DNA from 2 places in the Streptomyces sp. NPDC087859 genome. Region 2 is predicted to be linked to the other one. Evidence: riboswitches for the same ligand, from Rfam matches in the RefSeq annotation. Region 2 holds a riboswitch; the other holds the start of a gene.

Region 1 (4,324 bases), on a different contig from region 2:
GTCACCGGCACGGACGCGACCAGGCCGATCGATCCAACCAGCGTGCGCACGATCTCCTCGGCGACGAGCTCGCTGTTGGCGACGGTCCCCACGCTGCTCTGTGCGATGGAGAAGAGCAGCAGCAGCGGCAGGGCGGCGCCCGCGTAGGCGAGGACGAGCGTGTTGACGACGGACGCGATGTGGTCGCGGCCGATGCGGATGCCCGCGCGGTACAGATCGCGCCAGCCCATCGACGGATTGGCCTCGTGCAGCTCCCAGACCGCCGACGTCTGGGTGACCGTCACATCGTCGAGGACACCGAGCGAACCGATGATGACACCGGCGAGCAGCAGACCGCTCATGTCGATCGACGGGTACAGGCCGTGGATCAGGCCGGTGTTGTCGTCCGTGTTGCCGGTGAGCGCGGCCCAGTCGATGAACAGCGAGCCGAGCACGCCGATCAGCAGCAGCGAGATCAGCGTGCCGAGCACGGCCACGGATGTTCTCGCCGACAGTCCATGGCACAGATACAGGGCGATCAGCATGATGGCGCTCGCCCCGACCACGGCCACGACCAGCGGGTTCGAGCCCTGCAGGATCGCGGGCAGGATGAAGAAGTTCAGGATCATGAAGCTGATGGCCAGCGCGACCAGCGCCATGACGCCCCGCAACCGCCCGACGACCACGACGGCGAGTGCGAAGATGCCGGCGAGCAGCGCCATGGGGAGCCTGCGGTTCACGTCGGTGACCGAGTACTGCAGGTCCTTGGGAGCGGAGGGCTCGTAGGCGACCACGACCTTCTCGCCCTGGTCCAACTGCCGTGACTGGTCCGGCTGCACGATCTCGGTGAACGTACGGCCCTTGTCGTCGCCGGTGTCGACGCGGATCGTCGCCTTCTTGCAGTCGCCGTCGGCCTGCTGCTGGGCGGAGGAGCCCTCGGCGGTGGAGGTGTCGCCGGTCGGGGTCTCGCCCGAGGCGTTGACCGACTTGCAGCTCACGCTCACGACCTTGGTGACCGTGGCCTGCTGGGTCTGCCGGTCGAAGCCGACGCCGGTGCGCTCATGACCCGGCGCGCCCCCCGGCCACAGCACGACGAGCCCGACGATCACGGCGACGCCGAAGGGGATGAGGATCGCGGCGATGACCTTGCGCAGGTGCTTGGAGACGGGGGCCGCCGGGCCGTGACTGTGGCTGTGCGAATGACCGTGTCCGCCGCCACCGCCACCGCCACCGCCGGTGCCACCGACTGTGCCCCCGCCACCGGAACCGGGGCCATGCCCATGCCTGTGCCCGCCATCGCCACCGGCCTCGTGCCCGTGGCCGCCGGAACCGGTCCCCTGCTCGAACCGGCCGCCCGATCCGGGCTCCTGGCCGAACCCGTCACCGGTGCCGTTTCCCTGCTCGTACCAGTCGCCGGAGCCCGGGCCCGGGCCGTACCCGCCGCCCTGCCCGTCGGCGGGTCCGGGTCTGTTGCCGGGCCCGTTGCCGGAGCCGGGCCTGCGAGGAGGCTCGGGCGGTGGGAACGGGGGCTGATGTGTCGTGGTCACCGACCGATCATCGCAAGAACGACAGGGGCCCTCTGTTCACCGCGCCCGAATTGACGCTAGCGTGGGGGCACCTTTGTACACGCGGGAGCTCGGAGCACCGGGCTGAGAGGGCGCTGACCTCCGTCCCAGCGATGTTTCACGTGGAACATCGTCACCAGCGAGTGACGTTCCACACGAAACGTCGGCAGACGGAAGCCGCTGCGTCGACCGCCGAACCTGTTACCGGGTAATGCCGGCGTAGGGAGTAGGTCTCATGACCATCAAGGACGCGCGCACGCCTGCCTTCAGCCAGGACGAAAAGCCCATTCAGGGCGAACAGTCCGCGGAGGTCGGGAAGTCCATCGGCTGGCACAAGGCGTATGTCGAGGGCTCGCGCCCCGATGTGCGGGTGCCGGTCCGTCAGGTGCACCTCACCAACGGGCAGTCGGTCACGCTGTACGACACATCGGGTCCGTACACCGATCCCCTGGTCGATACCGACGTCCGGCGGGGTCTGGCTCCGCTCCGGGAGAACTGGATCATCGCCCGCGGCGACACCGAGGAGTACGCGGGCCGTCCCGCCCGCCCCGAGGACGACGGCATCAAGCACACCTCGCCGCGGGGCGGCAACCTCCGCAACCTCGACGCGGTCTTCCCCGGGCGGCCCCGGCTACCGCGCCGTAGCCGCGACGGTGGAGCGGTCACGCAGCTCGCCTACGCGCGCCGAGGCGAGATCACGCCGGAGATGGAGTACGTGGCCCTGCGGGAGAACCTGGCCCCCGAAGTCGTCCGGGAGGAGATCGCGGCGGGCCGCGCGGTCCTCCCGGCCAACGTCAACCACCCCGAGATCGAGCCGATGATCATCGGCAAGCGGTTCCTGGTGAAGGTCAACGCCAACATCGGCAACTCCGCGGTGACCTCCTCCATCGAGGAGGAGGTCGAGAAGATGACCTGGGCGACCCGCTGGGGCGCCGACACGGTCATGGATCTGTCCACCGGCCGCAACATCCACACCACGCGCGAGTGGGTGCTGCGCAACTCCCCCGTCCCCATCGGTACGGTGCCGCTCTACCAGGCACTGGAGAAGGTGGACGGCAAGGCCGAGGAACTGACCTGGGAGATCTACAAGGACACGGTCATCGAGCAGGCCGAGCAGGGCGTGGACTATATGACGGTCCACGCGGGCGTCCGCCTGCCGTACGTACCGCTGACGGCCAACCGCAAGACGGGCATCGTCTCGCGCGGTGGCTCGATCATGGCGGCCTGGTGTCTCGCGCACCACAAGGAGTCGTTCCTCTACGAGAACTTCGAGGAACTCTGCGAGATCCTCGCCGCCTACGACGTCACGTACTCGCTCGGTGACGGCCTCCGGCCGGGTTCGATCGCGGACGCCAACGACGAGGCGCAGTTCGCGGAGTTGAGGACGCTCGGGGAACTCAACACGATCGCGAAGCGCTTCCATGTACAGACCATGATCGAGGGCCCTGGGCACGTCCCGATGCACAAGATCAAGGAGAACATCGACCTTCAGCAGGAGATCTGCGAGGAGGCACCGTTCTATACGCTCGGCCCGCTGACCACGGACATCGCCCCGGCCTACGACCACATCACCTCAGGCATCGGTGCCGCGATGATCGCGTGGTGGGGCACGGCGATGCTCTGCTACGTCACGCCCAAGGAGCACTTGGGCCTGCCCAACCGTGACGACGTGAAGACAGGCGTCATCACCTACAAGATCGCGGCCCATGCGGCGGACCTCGCCAAGGGACACCCTGGCGCACAGGAGTGGGACGACGCGCTGTCGGACGCCCGCTTCGAGTTCCGCTGGGAGGACCAGTTCAACCTCGCCCTCGACCCCGACACGGCCCGTGAGTTCCACGACGAGACACTCCCGGCCGAGCCGGCCAAGACGGCCCACTTCTGCTCCATGTGCGGACCCAAGTTCTGCTCCATGAAGATCTCTCAGGACATCCGCCGCCGGCATGGCGGGAACCAGGAGGAGATCGAGGAGGGCATGGCCCAGAAGTCGAAGGAGTTCGCGGCGGCGGGGAACCGGGTGTATCTGCCGCTCGCCGACTGAGCCGAGGCCCGTCGGGGAGTGCGGGAGGCGCAGGTCGTCCGGTGCCCGTGCGGCGCCGGACAACCGGCTTGCGCGCCCCCGGAAGCGGGTTTCCCCGCGAGGAGGGGCGCAAGCCGGAGGCTACTCCGGCTGGTGTTCCGGGCCGCCGAAGTCCGGGCTGGTGTAGTCCGGGCTCGTGAAACTGGGCCGGGGGCCGGTGGAGCCGTCGTCCGGGCTGCTGAAACCCGGGCGGCCGTAGCCGAGGTTCGGCATACGGCTGGTCGGCGCGGGCCGTGCGGGGCGGTGCAGCGCGGTCGCCGTGCCGGGGTCGGCCAGCGCGTCCCGCAGGAAGGGCAGGACACCCCGCTCCAGCAGGGCCTCGCGCCAGGCTTCCCTGGCCCGGGCCACCTCCCCGCTCAGCTCGCCGTACGGCCCGGTGTCCAGCGAGGGCCGGTTGCGCAGGGCGGTGAGCAGGAGACCGACCGCGGCGACCAGGATCGCGACCGCGGTCACCGCGCCGAACACCCAACCGGTGGTCAGCATCGTCTGGGCGAACGCCGGCTGGGGGTCCAGCATTTTCAGGATGTACCCCACCAGCAGGAAGATCGCCGCGGCAGTTCCGGCGAGGACAGGAGTCAGGACCGCGGCGACGGCGACGGCGCCCGCGCCGGCGGTCTCGGCGACCTCTCCCATGGTGGCGGCGAGCCCCACCGCGCCCGAGCCCGGCTCCGCGGAGCCGGTTTCACGGACGGACGACGGG
Region 2 (4,324 bases):
GAGCTCGTGGAGATCGCGCAGCTGATGGCCGACGGGACCTGGCGCTCCAGGAACGAAGCCCCCGCCGAGAAGATGAAGCCCGGCGAGGAAGCGGCGGACACGGCACGGCGGTGCGTGGCCGAGGAACTCGGAGTCGAGGGCCCCGGAGTCGTCGTGGGCGCCGTGTCCGAACGGCGTCTGCGCCGGGACTCCTCGCCGTCGTATCCGGGTCTGGCGTCCGAGTACGTCTTCCACGACGTCGAGGTCCAGGTGCCGGGTCTCGCCTCGGGGAACTTCTGGACGCGGGAGGCCGGCGACGGGGTGGTTTCCGCCCATCTCTGGGCGTGGCGGTAGCCGACTGGGGCACTCCGGTTGATCTGCGACACTGGTATGACCATGCCCAAGCCCGGAGAACTCACTTTCGTCGCCCCCCGCGGAGCCAAGAAGCCGCCGCGGCACCTTGCCGATCTCACGCCTGCCGAGCGCAAGGATGTCGTGGCCGAGATCGGTGAGAAGCCGTTCCGTGCCAAGCAGCTCTCGCAGCACTACTTCGCGCGGTACGCGCACGATCCGGAGCAGTGGACCGACATCCCGGCCGCGGCCCGGCCCAAGCTCCAGGAGGCGCTGCTTCCCGAGCTGATGACCGTCGTACGGCATCTGTCGACCGACCAGGGGACCACGCGCAAGACGCTGTGGCGGCTGTTCGACGGGACGCTCGTGGAGTCGGTGCTGATGCGGTACCCGGACCGGGTCACCATGTGCATCAGCTCGCAGGCCGGGTGCGGGATGAACTGTCCCTTCTGCGCGACCGGGCAGGCCGGGCTCGACCGGAATCTGTCCACCGCCGAGATCGTCCATCAGATCGTGGACGGGATGCGGGCGCTGCGCGACGGGGACGTGCCCGGCGGGCCCGCGCGGCTCTCCAACATCGTCTTCATGGGCATGGGTGAGCCGCTCGCCAACTACAAGCGGGTCGTGCAGTCCATCCGTGCCCTCACCGACCCCGCCCCCGACGGGCTCGGCATCTCGCAGCGGGGCATCACCGTCTCGACCGTCGGTCTGGTGCCGGCCATCCACCGGTTCGCCGACGAGGGCTTCAAGTGCCGGCTCGCGATCTCGCTGCACGCGCCGGACGACGAGCTGCGCGACACCCTCGTCCCCGTGAACACGCGGTGGAAGGTGCGCGAGGTCCTCGACGCCGGGTTCGAGTACGTCGAGAAGTCGGGGCGCCGGCTCTCCATCGAGTACGCGCTCATCCGGGACATCAACGACCAGGCCTGGCGTGGTGACCGGCTCGGGCGGCTGCTCAGGGGCAAGCCCGTGCATGTGAACCTCATTCCGCTGAACCCGACTCCCGGGTCCAAGTGGACCGCCTCCCGGCCCGAGGACGAGAAGGCCTTCGTCGAGGCGATCGCCGCGCACGGGGTGCCCGTCACCGTTCGGGACACCCGTGGGCAGGAGATCGACGGGGCCTGCGGTCAGCTGGCGGCGGGCGAGCGGTAGCCTGAGCCCGTACGTACATCTTCATATTCCGACAGGGGAGCGCCACAGCGCTGAGAGTGCGGCAATCGGGCCGCAGACCCTCTGAACCTCGCCCAGGTCATTCTGGGTAGGAAGTTCGGTCATCACTCAAGCTGTTGCGCCCTGCCCGGAGCCCCTCAGAGGTTCCGGGCAGGGCCGCGTCTCTTCCTGGTCACCCCAGGAGGAATCCAGTGAGCATCACCAAGAAGGCCACGGTCTTCGCCGTCGGGTTCGGTCTCGTCGCGCTCTCCGCGTGCGGGTCGTCCGACAGCGACACCGACAGTGGTGGCGGCGGCTCCAAGACCGTCACCCTCGTCAGCCACAACTCGTGGGCCGTCTCCAAGAGCGTCCTCGCCGCGTTCGAGAAGGAGTCCGGGTACAAGGTCAAGGTCCTCGAGGACGGCGACGCCGGGCAGGCCGTCAACAAGGCCATCCTGACCAAGGACAACCCGCAGGGCGACGTCTTCTTCGGCGTCGACAACACCCTGCTGTCGCGGGCCCTGGACAACGGGCTCTTCCAGTCGTACGAGGCCAAGGGATCCGACCTGATCCTGCCCGAGTACCGGGTCGACGAGGACCAGCACAGGGTCACGCCGATCGACACCGGCGACATCTGCGTCAACTACGACAAGGCGTACTTCACCGAGCACGAGCTGGACCCGCCGACCTCGTTCGACGACCTGGTCAAGCCCGCCTACAAGAACCTCCTCGTCACCGAGAACGCCTCCACCTCCTCGCCCGGCCTGGGATTCCTCCTCGGGACCGCCGCCAAGTACGGCGACAGCGGCTGGGAGGGCTACTGGACCAAGCTCAAGGCCAACGGCGTGAAGGTCGTCGACGGCTGGGAGCAGGCCTACAACGAGGAGTTCTCGGGGTCCGCCGGCGGCAAGAAGGCCAAGGCCGACCGGCCGCTCGTCGTCTCGTACGCCTCCTCGCCGCCCGCCGAGGTCATCTACGCCGACCCGAAGCCGACGACCGCGCCGACCGGGGTCGCCGAGGGGACCTGCTTCCGGCAGGTCGAGTACGCGGGCCTGCTGAGCAACGCCGAGAACGGCAAGGGCGGCAAGGCGCTCCTCGACTTCCTGCTCACCAAGCGGTTCCAGGACGACATGCCGCTGAACATGTTCGTGTACCCGGTGCGGGAGGGCGCCCAGGTTCCGGCCGAGTTCACGAAGTACGGTCCGCAGGCCAAGGACCCCGAGACCCTGGACCCCGCCAAGATCGCCGCCAACCGTGACCAGTGGGTCAAGTCGTGGACCTCGCTCGTACTGAAGTAGCCCCACGCGGGAGCCTCAAGGGGAACGTGGCGCGGCTCGGGCTCATGGCCCTGCCCGTCGCGTTCTTCGGGGTCTTCTTCGCCTGGCCCGTCGCCGCGATCGTGGCGCGCGGGCTCAAGGCCGACGGCGCGTGGCAGTTCGGCCGGATCACGGACGTGCTCGCACAGTCCGACATCCGGCACGTCCTGTGGTTCACCACCTGGCAGGCCCTCGCCTCCACCGCGCTCACCCTGCTGATCGCGCTGCCGGGCGCGTACGCCTTCGCGCGCTTCGAGTTCCCGGGCAAGCAGGTGCTGCGGGCCGTCGTCACCGTTCCGTTCGTACTGCCCACGGTCGTCGTGGGGACGGCGTTCCTGGCACTCGTCGGGCGCGGGGGACTGCTCGACGAGCTGTGGGGCGTACGGCTGGACACGACCGTGTGGGCGATCCTGCTCGCGCACGTCTTCTTCAACTACGCCGTCGTCGTCCGCACGGTCGGCGGGCTCTGGTCACAGCTCGACCCGCGGCAGGAGGAGGCCGCGCGGATGCTGGGCGCCTCGCGCCTCGCGGCCTGGCGGAAGGTGACCCTGCCCGCGCTCGGGCCCGCCGTGGCTGCCGCCGCCCTCATGGTCTTCCTGTTCACCTTCACCTCCTTCGGTGTGGTGCAGATCCTCGGCGGACCGACCTTCTCCACCCTCGAAGTGGAGATCTACCGCCAGACCTCGGAGATCTTCGACCTCGCCACCGCCGCGGTCCTCACGATCATCCAGTTCGTGGCCGTCGGCTCGATCCTCGCCCTGCACGCCTGGACCGTACGGCGACGGGAGACCGCGCTGCGGCTGGTGGACGCGTCCGGGACGGCCCGGAGGCCCCGCGGGGCGGGACAGTGGGCGCTGCTGGGCGGGGTGCTGCTCACCGTCGTCGTCCTCCTGCTGCTGCCGCTCGCCGTGCTCGTGCAGCGCTCGCTCGACGCCCCTGACTTCGGGTACTACCGGGCGCTGACGAAGTCCGACGGGGGAGTGTTCCTGGTGCCCCCGATCGAGGCGGTCGGCAACTCCCTCTCGTACGCGCTCGCCGCCACCGCCATCGCGGTGCTGATCGGCGGTCTCGCCGCGGCCGCGCTGACCCGGCGGGACGCGGGGCGGTTCGTACGGGGCTTCGACGCGCTGCTGATGCTGCCGCTGGGGGTGTCCGCGGTGACCGTCGGGTTCGGGTTCCTGATCGCCCTCGACGAGCCGCCGCTGGATCTGCGGGCCACGTGGATCCTGGTGCCGCTCGCGCAGGCGCTGGTCGGTGTGCCCTTCGTCGTACGGACCATGCTGCCCGTGCTGCGGGCCGTGGACCACCGGCTGCGGGAGGCCGCGGCCGTGCTCGGGGCGTCGCCCTGGCGGGTGTGGCGAGAGGTGGATCTGCCCCTGGTACGGCGGGCGTTGCTGATCGCGGCCGGGTTCGCCTTCGCCGTGTCGCTGGGGGAGTTCGGGGCGACCGTGTTCATCGCGCGGCCCGACAACCCGACGCTGCCGGTCGCGGTGGCGCGGCTGCTGGGGCGGGCCGGTGAGCTCAACTAC

Evidence for each region. Region 2 has a riboswitch for thiamine pyrophosphate ahead of ACIOHP_RS34050 (thiamine ABC transporter substrate binding subunit). Riboswitches for the same ligand answer to the same signal wherever they lie in the genome.
Region 1: another riboswitch for thiamine pyrophosphate. It lies ahead of thiC (phosphomethylpyrimidine synthase ThiC); the one in region 2 lies ahead of ACIOHP_RS34050 (thiamine ABC transporter substrate binding subunit).

The regions. Positions count from the first base shown of each region.
Region 1 is NZ_JBIUUU010000002.1:189,542-193,865, reverse strand. Features, by position in the region: gene ACIOHP_RS04770 (YibE/F family protein) at 1-1,526, opposite strand, end outside; TPP riboswitch at 1,598-1,787, shown strand; gene thiC (phosphomethylpyrimidine synthase ThiC) at 1,780-3,585, shown strand; gene ACIOHP_RS04760 (hypothetical protein) at 3,706-4,324, opposite strand, start outside.
Region 2 is NZ_JBIUUU010000015.1:184,780-189,103, forward strand. Features, by position in the region: gene ACIOHP_RS34040 (NUDIX domain-containing protein) at 1-333, shown strand, start outside; gene rlmN (23S rRNA (adenine(2503)-C(2))-methyltransferase RlmN) at 376-1,482, shown strand; TPP riboswitch at 1,506-1,613, shown strand; gene ACIOHP_RS34050 (thiamine ABC transporter substrate binding subunit) at 1,692-2,777, shown strand; gene ACIOHP_RS34055 (ABC transporter permease) at 2,822-4,324, shown strand, end outside.